3 regions of the Veillonella sp. S13053-19 genome follow, and region 2 is predicted to be linked to each of the others. Evidence: riboswitches for the same ligand, from Rfam matches in the RefSeq annotation. Region 2 holds a riboswitch; each other region holds the start of a gene.
The links. Region 2 has a riboswitch for cobalamin ahead of nikB (nickel ABC transporter permease). Riboswitches for the same ligand answer to the same signal wherever they lie in the genome.
Positions count from the first base shown of each region.

Region 1: linked by a shared signal. The riboswitch ahead of VEHSUH06_RS02590 (ABC transporter substrate-binding protein) and the one ahead of nikB (nickel ABC transporter permease) in region 2 are both predicted to bind cobalamin.
Region 3: linked by a shared signal. The riboswitch ahead of VEHSUH06_RS08625 (methylmalonyl-CoA mutase family protein) and the one ahead of nikB (nickel ABC transporter permease) in region 2 are both predicted to bind cobalamin.

Region 1 is NZ_PPDA01000007.1:157,503-160,772, forward strand. It holds gene VEHSUH06_RS02580 (GNAT family N-acetyltransferase) at 1-156, shown strand, start outside; gene VEHSUH06_RS02585 (GNAT family N-acetyltransferase) at 293-781, shown strand; cobalamin riboswitch at 994-1,187, shown strand; gene VEHSUH06_RS02590 (ABC transporter substrate-binding protein) at 1,397-2,569, shown strand; gene VEHSUH06_RS02595 (iron ABC transporter permease) at 2,586-3,270, shown strand, end outside.
Region 2 is NZ_PPDA01000009.1:14,516-17,785, reverse strand. It holds gene potE (putrescine-ornithine antiporter) at 1-1,078, shown strand, start outside; cobalamin riboswitch at 1,470-1,657, shown strand; gene nikB (nickel ABC transporter permease) at 1,805-2,743, shown strand; gene nikC (nickel transporter permease) at 2,743-3,270, shown strand, end outside.
Region 3 is NZ_PPDA01000014.1:28,902-32,171, forward strand. It holds gene VEHSUH06_RS08625 (methylmalonyl-CoA mutase family protein) at 1-1,658, opposite strand, end outside; cobalamin riboswitch at 1,953-2,129, opposite strand; gene rarD (EamA family transporter RarD) at 2,354-3,250, shown strand.

The DNA.
Region 1 (3,270 bases), on a different contig from region 2:
GAAATGGTGAAAGAGGCGTACAAGTCTTACTTGTACATTAATGTTATGATTGGTGATAGCAAGAATGCACCATTTTACGAGAAGCATGGTTTTAAAATAAAAGATAATTCCTTGCCAATGCAATATCGTAATGTACCGAAATATACGAAAAGCTGATTAGTCGGATAATCTGTATAGCAAGTAAGTGGTCACATTGTTAATAAAAGGCTACACGTACATAGCGTTACGTGTAGCCTTTGTTATGTAAAACAGTATATACTAAAACAGATATGTAGATACGATGGAGAAGGATATGGATATATTAATACGAAAAGCGACAACCTCTGATTTAGATTTGGTGACACATATAGAAGCGACTTGTTTTCCGCCTGCAGAAGCGGCGCCTTGTGAGGCTTTTAAGGAACGATTAGATCATTATGCAGGTCAGTTTTTGATTGCCTTTGATGGCGATACGCCTATTGGTTTTATAGATGGTTTTGTAACGGACGATGAAGTCTTGACGGATGAGATGTTCGCCGATGCTTCCTTACATAATCCCCATGGCGCATGGCAAATGATTTTTGGCCTAAATACGATGCCAGAATATCGAAATCGTGGTGTAGGTGGTCAGTTGATAGAGGCTTTCATAGAATTGGCTAGAGAGGAAAAACGAAAAGGTGTTATTCTTACCTGTAAGGAAGAAAAGATTCCCTATTATGCCAAGTTTGGTTTTGTCAATGAAGGTGAGTCTGAGTCTGATCATGGCGGTGCCAAATGGTATCAGATGCGTGTTGAGTTTTAGTCCCTTTGTTATGGCAATATAGTTATTAATAGATAAAAATAAATTATAGAATTTTAAGGCATTTCTACAAATTGTCCTAGTGAGAAGCTAAAACTCCGCTTAGTGGTTGAGTTTTAGCTTCTTTTTTGCTATAAAGTGTAGATTTTACAAGGATAGATGTACCCCTATACGTTTATTGACACTGTATATGGTGCATGCTACGATGAGAAAAATCACATATGATTGGGTTAGGTGTTTATAGACTTAATAGAGAATTTGGTACAAGCCAAAGCGGTCACGCCACTGTAACAGCGAGGGACTTTGCATAAAGGACGATATGCTCTTAGTCACTGAGATAATATCTTGGGAAGGCGCAAAGTAACGTTAAACTGGAGCCAGAAGAACTGCCTAATTAACAATTGCCAATTGACCTGCGAGTGACAGGGATGGGGATTTGCATAGATGAATGGTCGAACTATAAGTATATAGTTGGTAGTTCATTCTATCTATTAGCTTTTAGGCGTGGTAGTTAGTCTAACTGAGATGACAGCCCGTTTCCTCTTCGTGGGGAAACGGGCTTTTTGTGTTGATAACATGTGATTGTGTATTTTGAGAGTTTTGAATTGAGGTGCTTTTATGTTTAAGAAAAAGAAATTTATGGCTTATCTTGCCACGGTGCTCCTGCTAGTTGTGAGCATGATTATGACAGCTTGTGGTGGTCCAGCAGATACGAAAAAGGATGCCGCACAATCTGGCAAGCAAATTGAGATTACAGACGTAACAGGTCAAAAAGTTACGTTGAAAAAACCTGCAGAACGCGTAGTAGTTCAATTGAGTGCTTCTGGTGGGGCCTTCTTGACTATGGCTGCATTGCAAGGCAAAGATGTGGCTAAGACTATTGTTGGTATTGACCCTTATTTGAGCAAGTTGCGTACAGATATGTGGGATCGTTACAAATCTGAAGTGCCAGAGTTGGAAAAAATTCCTCTCATTGGTAACGTAAATGACAAAACATTTGATGTGGAAAAAGTAATTTCCTTGAATCCAGATGTTATCTTCATGCCTTTATACTTTAAAGATCAATACGAGTCTGATTACAAACCTAAAATCGATGCAGCTGGTATCCCTACTATTTATATCGATTACCATGCTGAAAAGCTTGAAAACCACCAAAAATCTATCGAAGCTATCGGTAAAGCATTGGGTAAAGAAGAGCGTGCAGCAGAAATCAACAAGTTCTATACTGAACGTTTAACAAGAGTTATGGACCGCATTAGCAAAATTAACAAACCAAAACCAACTGTTTACATTGAAACAGGTAACGAAGGTCCAGAAGGTTTAGGTTTTGCCTATAGTGCAAACGTAGCATGGGGCGCATTAGCAACTCAAGTTGGTGGCGACCTTATTACTAAAGATGTAGTTCAAAAAGCAGGTCCTGTTAACCCAGAATTTATTTTGGAAAGAAACCCAGATATCATCATCATTATCGGTTCCTACTGGCCTAAGAAACCGACATCCATGCGTTTAGGTTTCGATACAAATGAAGCAAAATCTCAAGCGTTGTTGAAAGCTTTCACCACAGAACGTCAAGGCTGGCCTGAATTGAAAGCCGTTCAATCTAAAAACGTTTACTCTACTCACCATGGTTTACCTCGTGAAGTATATGACGTTGCAGTATTCGAATATTTAGCTAAAACATTCTACCCTGAGGAATTCAAGGACGTAGATCCAGAAGGTACACTTAAGGAATTCTATGACAAATTCCTTCCATTTTCTTACGGTGGCGTTTGGTTTATGCAGTTGAACTAAAAAGGAGTTTTTCGTAGTGACAGAAACTAACAATCAGTACAATTATAAGAAACAGAGCTATAAAAAGCTCATGTTTATTATCATCGGTCTGATCATTTGCGCGGTAAGTTTTGTTACCGATATTATTGTAGGTCCTGCATCACTTACGTTGAGTGATGTATGGCTAGCATTAACAGACCCATCCGAGGTTTCCAAAAATGCGTATGTCATCATTTGGTCAATTCGCCTTCCGACGGCCATTATGGCATTACTGGTAGGCGCCTCCTTGGGCATTGCTGGTGCTGGTATGCAAACTATCCTTGATAACCCGTTATCTAGCCCGTATACACTTGGTATATCTGCAGGGGCTGGCTTCGGTGCTTCTCTCATGGTAGTTGTAGGCGCTAGTGCATTAGAGTTTTTAGGTGTCTTTATGGTTCCATTCGGCGCCTTCGTATTTGCTAGTTTGACGAGCTTCTTTATCTATTCCATCAATAAGATTAAGAATTTCTCTTCTGAAACGATGATTCTCGCTGGTATCGGCATGATGTTCTTGTTCCAAGCACTTCAATCCTTGATGCAATATATGGCATCTCCTGAGGCCCTTCAAAACATCGTATTCTGGACAATGGGTAGCTTAGCAAAGGCAAACTGGATTAATATCTCCATCGTTCTCCTCGTGCTAGTTATCATGCTTCCACTCATGATGCGTGAGTCTTGGC
Region 2 (3,270 bases):
TATGGCGAGCTATGCTTACAGCATATCTCTCATCATTGCTAATATCGCCATCGCGGTTTCTGCCGTAGGTTATGGCGCAGCTTTCTTTGGTGTTGACCTTAATGCAACACAAACAAGCCAAGTAACAATTGTGCTCTTGTGGTTTGCAGCGATTTTGAACTTCCGAGGCAATCGCTTTACAGGTCGACTCAGCAACATGACTATTTGGGGCTCTATTGTTCCGGTTCTTTTAATCGGTACAATCGGCTGGTATTGGTTTGATCCGTCTATCTATTGGGCGGCATGGAACCCAAATGATCTTCCGCTTTATGATGCGGTAAAACAATCTATTTCCCTAACATTATGGGGCTTCCTAGGGTTTGAGTCCGCAGCGGCTAATGCTGATGCTGTTGAGAATCCAAAGAAAAACGTACCTATTGCAACTGTAGCAGGTACATTAGCAGTGGCGGTGGTTTACATCTTGTCCACAAACGTTATGGCCGGTATCGTTCCTAACGTTGACTTATTAAATTCTAACGCACCATTCGGTTTGACATTCGTATACATGTTCAATGATACAATTGCAAACATCGTTATGGCTGCTATGGTTATTTCTTGCTTTGGCGCTTTACTTTGCTGGCAATTCACATTGTCTCGCGTATTCAAAAGCGCAGCGGAACATGGTTACTTCCCTAAAGTATTCGCTCGTGTAAATAGCAAAGACGCTCCTGTTCGTGGCGTATTCATTTTACTCGCTGTTGAAACATTACTTACTTTGTTCACTGCAAGCGACTCCTTGCGTGAGCAATTTGAAATCTTAGTAAACTTAGCGGTTGTAACTAACGTAGTACCGTATGTATTGTGCATCTTGGCAGTACCTACAATGATGCGTATGGCTGGCGTAGCTGAAAGCCGCATTAAACGTTCCAACTACGTGTTCGGCGCAGGCGTTATCTACTGTTTATATGCAATCTACGCATGTGGCTTTGATGCTATGGTAGGTAGTGCAGTAGCGGTAAGCATCGGTTTCGTGATCTATGTTTTGCGTAAAGCGTGGGATACACGCAGAGCACACCGCTTACAACAAAGTATCGATTAACTGAATATCTCTCGTCTTATTAGAGGCTGTTACTTAGTAACAGCCTCTTTTTTGCATATTAACAAAACTTATCAATTATTGTTTTATTGATTATAAATAATTGATAGTTGATAAAGTGATTAAAAGTTTTTTCGGTATGTATAAAAAAATTTCATGAGAAAATTACCATTATAATAATAATTAATATATATACAGTTGCATACAGTTAATACGGTAAAAAGTCACATATATAAAGTGATTTGTATAGGTTTATACATAAATAGAGACTTAATCAGTAATCGATAATTTTTATTAGTATAAAAATTATATTGAAAATCTACGATGTACGTATACCCATAAGGGGTATGCGTATTGTAAATAGGATATTAATATAGTATATTTATAATCGATAAAAACGAATGAACTAGTGAGTGTCGGTATTCACCGAGCGTAAAAGAGGAAAATGAGTGTAAATCTCATACTATGCAAATAGCTGTAATGAGGAGCAAGGTTTCATTATAGGGTCACTGGGAAACTGGGAAGGCCGAAATGTTGCGATGAATCTGAGTCAGAAAGCCTGCTCTAAATGTATGGTATTGTACATACTATACTTAATTTAGGTTAGTCAGGTGGACTAACCTTTTTTGTCGTTTTCCTATATGCACCTCTGCTATATCGGGAGCGATAAGCATATTAGTTGTTCATTTAGATTATTGTAGTATTTAGAGAGTATAGGAGGAGGCGCCTATGGGCAAACGCTTTGCTAAACAGCTAGGTCAATTCATTGTTACACTGTTTGGCATTACTTTTTTAACATTTTGTCTCACTTATTTAGCACCAGGCGATCCAGTTACGATGTTACTAGAAACGGCAGATACTATCGTGTCTCAGGAGCTTATCGATGAAACTCGAGCTCAGCTTGGGTTAGATAAACCGTTCTTAGTGCAATATGCAAACTGGGTTGTGAATGCTGCACAAGGTGACTTAGGGATGAGTTACTCTGCTAAAAAGCCTGTTGTAGATCGTATGTTGGAGGCTTTGCCAGGGACAGTTATGTTAGCAGGTACATCATTAGTATTTACATTGCTCTATGCATTGCCGGCAGGGATTATAAGCGCCTTAAATCGAAACAAATGGATCGACTATCTGTTGCGCGTTGCTTCCTTTGTAGGCGTGTCTATGCCATCATTCTGGTTAGGCCTTGTACTGATTTATATCTTTGGTCTTAAATTAGGACTTGTTCCTATTGCATCTTCTCGTGTAACTCCTATCGGTGTAATTCTACCAGCCGTTACATTAGCTGTTGTAGTCGGGTCCAAGTACATGCGCCAAGTTCGTCTCGTTATTCTTGAAGAAATGCAAAAGGATTATGTTATCGGCGCACGTGCTCGTGGTGTGAGTGAGATGAAAATTTTATTCGGTCATATTTTGCCTAATGCAGTATTACCACTTATCACTATACTGGGCGTTGTTATCGGTTGGTTATTAGGCGGTGTTGCAGTTATTGAAATGGTATTCTCCTGGCCTGGCCTTGGGAATATGGCAGTATATGCCATTACCATGCGCGACTATCCATTGATCGAAGGTTTTGTGTTGTGGGTTGCCTTAGCATATATGTGTATTAATGCATTAGTTGATGCGTCATATATCTTGTTAGACCCTAGATTAAAAAGGGAGAGAGCATAATGGCAGAATTTATTCAAAAACATAAATTGTTCTCTTTCTATAGCGCCTTGATGCTTGTGGTAGTTCTCATAGCTATATTTGCACCATGGCTTGCTCCGGGTGATGCTTTTAGCTCAAATCTGAGTCAAGCATTACAAGCGCCAAGTAGTCAACATTGGTTTGGTACAGATAAGCTTGGTCGTGATGTATTGTCTCGCATCATTTATGGTACACAGTTATCCTTGTTTATGGGTGTCAGTATCGTTGTTATCATGGTAAGCATTGGTACTATTATCGGTGCTGCAGCAGGCTATTTTGGCGGTAAAGTTGAAATGGTTCTTATGCGCTTTGCAGACATCATGTTATCCTTCCCTGGTATCGTATTGGCTATTGCTATTGCTGGTATTCTAGGTGGTAGCATTGTAAATACGATTTTAGCCTTATCTGTTGTAGGTTGGGCAAAATATGCTCGTATTGTACGTTCTATGACGCTTAAGGTGCGCGGCGAGGAATATGTAACGGCAGCTGTCATGATGGGTGCTAATACA
Region 3 (3,270 bases), on a different contig from region 2:
GACTTACGGATTTGACGAATCGTCAATTTTTGCAACGCCCCAAGCTCGATGAGACCAATCAAAGCGCCTGGCTCTGTCGTACTTGCTTCTAGGGTAGCCTGTGCTTTAGAAATAGCATCTGGCTCCGCACTTGCCAAGTATTCTTCAATGTGAGCAACACGTTTTTGACGCAATGTTTCTTGATTTTCTGGTTTAGGATCTAATAGCTCTTCTGTCATGTTCGCATACATGTTGTTACCTACAGCAACATCTCTGCGGTATGCAAGGTTTTTGAAGCGTTCATCAAGAATCGCTTTAACTTGAGCTTGTGGATAGCCTTCTTTCAAAGCAGCCACGATGCCGCCTTTAGATTCGATTGTTTGGAACTCAGCCCAGATTTTTTCGCATAATTCAGCAGCCAATGTTTCCACGTACCAAGAACCGCCTACAGGGTCCACAGGTTGACGCAACTCGAATTCAGTTTGCAACATAACTTGAATGTTACGAGCAATACGGCGAGAGAAGTCATCCGCTTTGCGAATTGGTTGGTCGAATGGGGATACTTCAAGGCTATTCAAACCGCCTACAACGCCAGAGAATGCTTGTGTTGTATTGCGCAACAAGTTTACATATGGGTCGTATACAGTTTTTGTGAAAGCCGATGTTCTGCCGTGTACATGAACAGCACGGTCCTCTTCTTCAGCACCAAAAGCTTCCATGATGCGCGCCCAAAGTACGCGCAATGCACGCAATTTAGCGATTTCCATGAAGAAGTTAGCGCCCATGGAGAAGGTGAACATCATGCTCTTAGCGATGGTGTGTATATCGATGTTCCGTTGTGCCAATTGACGCACGTAGCAAACAGCTGTTGCCAATGCGTAAGCCACTTCCTGTACATCGTTAGCGCCGCCATTAGCGTATACATCGCCAGACACGAGTACTGTTTTAAGCTCTGGAGCTTGTTCTTTAGCCCACACAACAGTATGTGCCATTTCATCAAAGGCTGTATCTAAGGAAATATGCAATGCACCGTCTTTAGCCCAAACGCCAACAGGATCTGCACCAACGAGACCTTTCAAGTCAGCCGTTTGTTTTTTAGAGCCTTTCACAGTAGCTGCCAACATACCGAGCAAGATGGCCGCAGAAGCACCTGTTTCAATGTATAAAGGATTTTCTTTAAGATTGAAACGTTCGATTAATTGTTTGCAGTCATCCATGGTGGACAAGGATGTGCCACCAACGCCAACGGATGCGCCTACTTGTACATCTTGATCATGGCGCGTCGCCTCATCAAGGCGGATGTTGTGGATGGTGCCGCCTTTTACAATTTCGTATAAACTTGCATGATTGGCATCCTTAGGCAAGGAATCGTCTACGTACTGGGATACGCCCCAAGACTCTTTAATATAACCACTTGCCTTAGTGCCACGTAGGAACTCGCCTGCCCCAGGGTATACACCTTTTGGAATTTTTTCTCCATGCAGTGCAGGTGTGTAAATTGGCTGCAACGTAATACCTTCATAGGTTTTAGTGAACATCTTCTTGTGGAAATCGCCACCTTTTAACGCCTTTTCAACTTCAGCCTGCCATTGTTCATACGTAGGTTTCTCAAATTCGTCAAAGGATACAGGTGCTAATAGATCGCGTTCTGCGTCCTTCGAAGTCTTTTTGTCAGACATATATGTGCCTCCTTTTCAACTCGAAACCATACCGAGAAACAGCGCACCGTACCTGCGAAATGTTATATCTATGAATCACACGAGCTTTCCTATACTTGGATCACATCAACCTCAAATCTGTATCCATTAATTCAATAATTATAAAGCCTGATTCATATGCTAAACAGCCACTTTCAAGGGCAACAAAAAACGTGCCACCCAAAAGTGACACGTAAGGTTTCTTATTGAAAGGTACACCAAAAAAACACTGAAGCCAGCATACCTCAATCCCCTTCCTATCGCTCGTAGGTACATAACGGTGATTATCAAATAGGCAGTTCTCCTGGCTCGGGCTCATCGCCTCGCTTTCGCCTTCCCAGATTTCTCCAGTGACATATATGAAAGCAGGCTCGTCCTTACAGTGGCGGGACCGCATCGGCTTGTACCGATTTCTCTATTAAGTCTTGCGACACCTATTCTCTATATTCGTTGTTCTAAGTCCAATATAGTGTAAGATTATGCACAAAGTCAATGAACATAACAGTTAATCATAAGTAACAAATTTTAGGTTATAACTGAAAGTCATGTGTGATAACTAAAATACATAATGCTATTTTAAGTATTCATGAAATAGTTAAAAGTATACTTACTATTATCAACACTATACATGCTATCAGCATGATATAATGATTTTATCAATACGAGGAGGTTACATCATGAATGAAATAAGCAAAAAAGGGCTCAGTGCGACTTTACTCTGTTGCTTAATCTGGGGATTACTCCCCCTATATTGGGCACTACTTAATCAAGCTTCTTCCTTTTCAGTGCTATCGCACCGCATCATCTGGTCCGGTGTTTGGATGATCTTCATTATCCTTGCTATGGGCCGCCAACAACTGCGCATCGATATACAACACTTACGCACACATCTTTCACAGTTCGGTCTATTATTACTGGCGGCAGCCCTTATTAGCGTCAATTGGTTTACCTATATTTGGGCTGTTACCAACCAACACGTTCTAGATACTAGCCTCGGATACTATATCAATCCACTACTCAATGTATTGCTAGGTATTGTCATCTATAAAGAAACCTTGCTGTGGTCACAAAAATTAAGCATCGCCATCGCCGTGCTAGGCGTATCTATCATGACCTATGAGCTTGGCTCGTTGCCGACCGTTTCCATTGCACTAGCCGTAACTTTCAGCCTCTATGGAGCCGTCAAAAAACGCCTCACCATCCATCCATTTTCGAGCATTGCCTTGGAGGCGTGGCTTGTTACACCAATAGCCCTATGGTATTTGGCAACTATCGATACCTCCTCCTGGGTCTTTCTTGAACACGTAACATCTACAGGACTACTCCTCATCGGCGCGGGGCTCACCACATCAATTCCGCTCATCCTCTTTTCGTACGGCGCAAAACTTTTGCCATTGAATATACTAGGATTTTTACAATACCTATCTCCAACTATGGGCTTTTTCTTGGCTATCTTCTACTTTGGTGAAAGCTTTGGCACAGCCCAACTTACCGCTTTTGGCTGTATCTGGGTAGCCCTCGTGCTATTCTCCCTATCCAATCGAATTACAACCCGTATTAACCTAAAACAGTAAGGTATATCCTATATCAACTA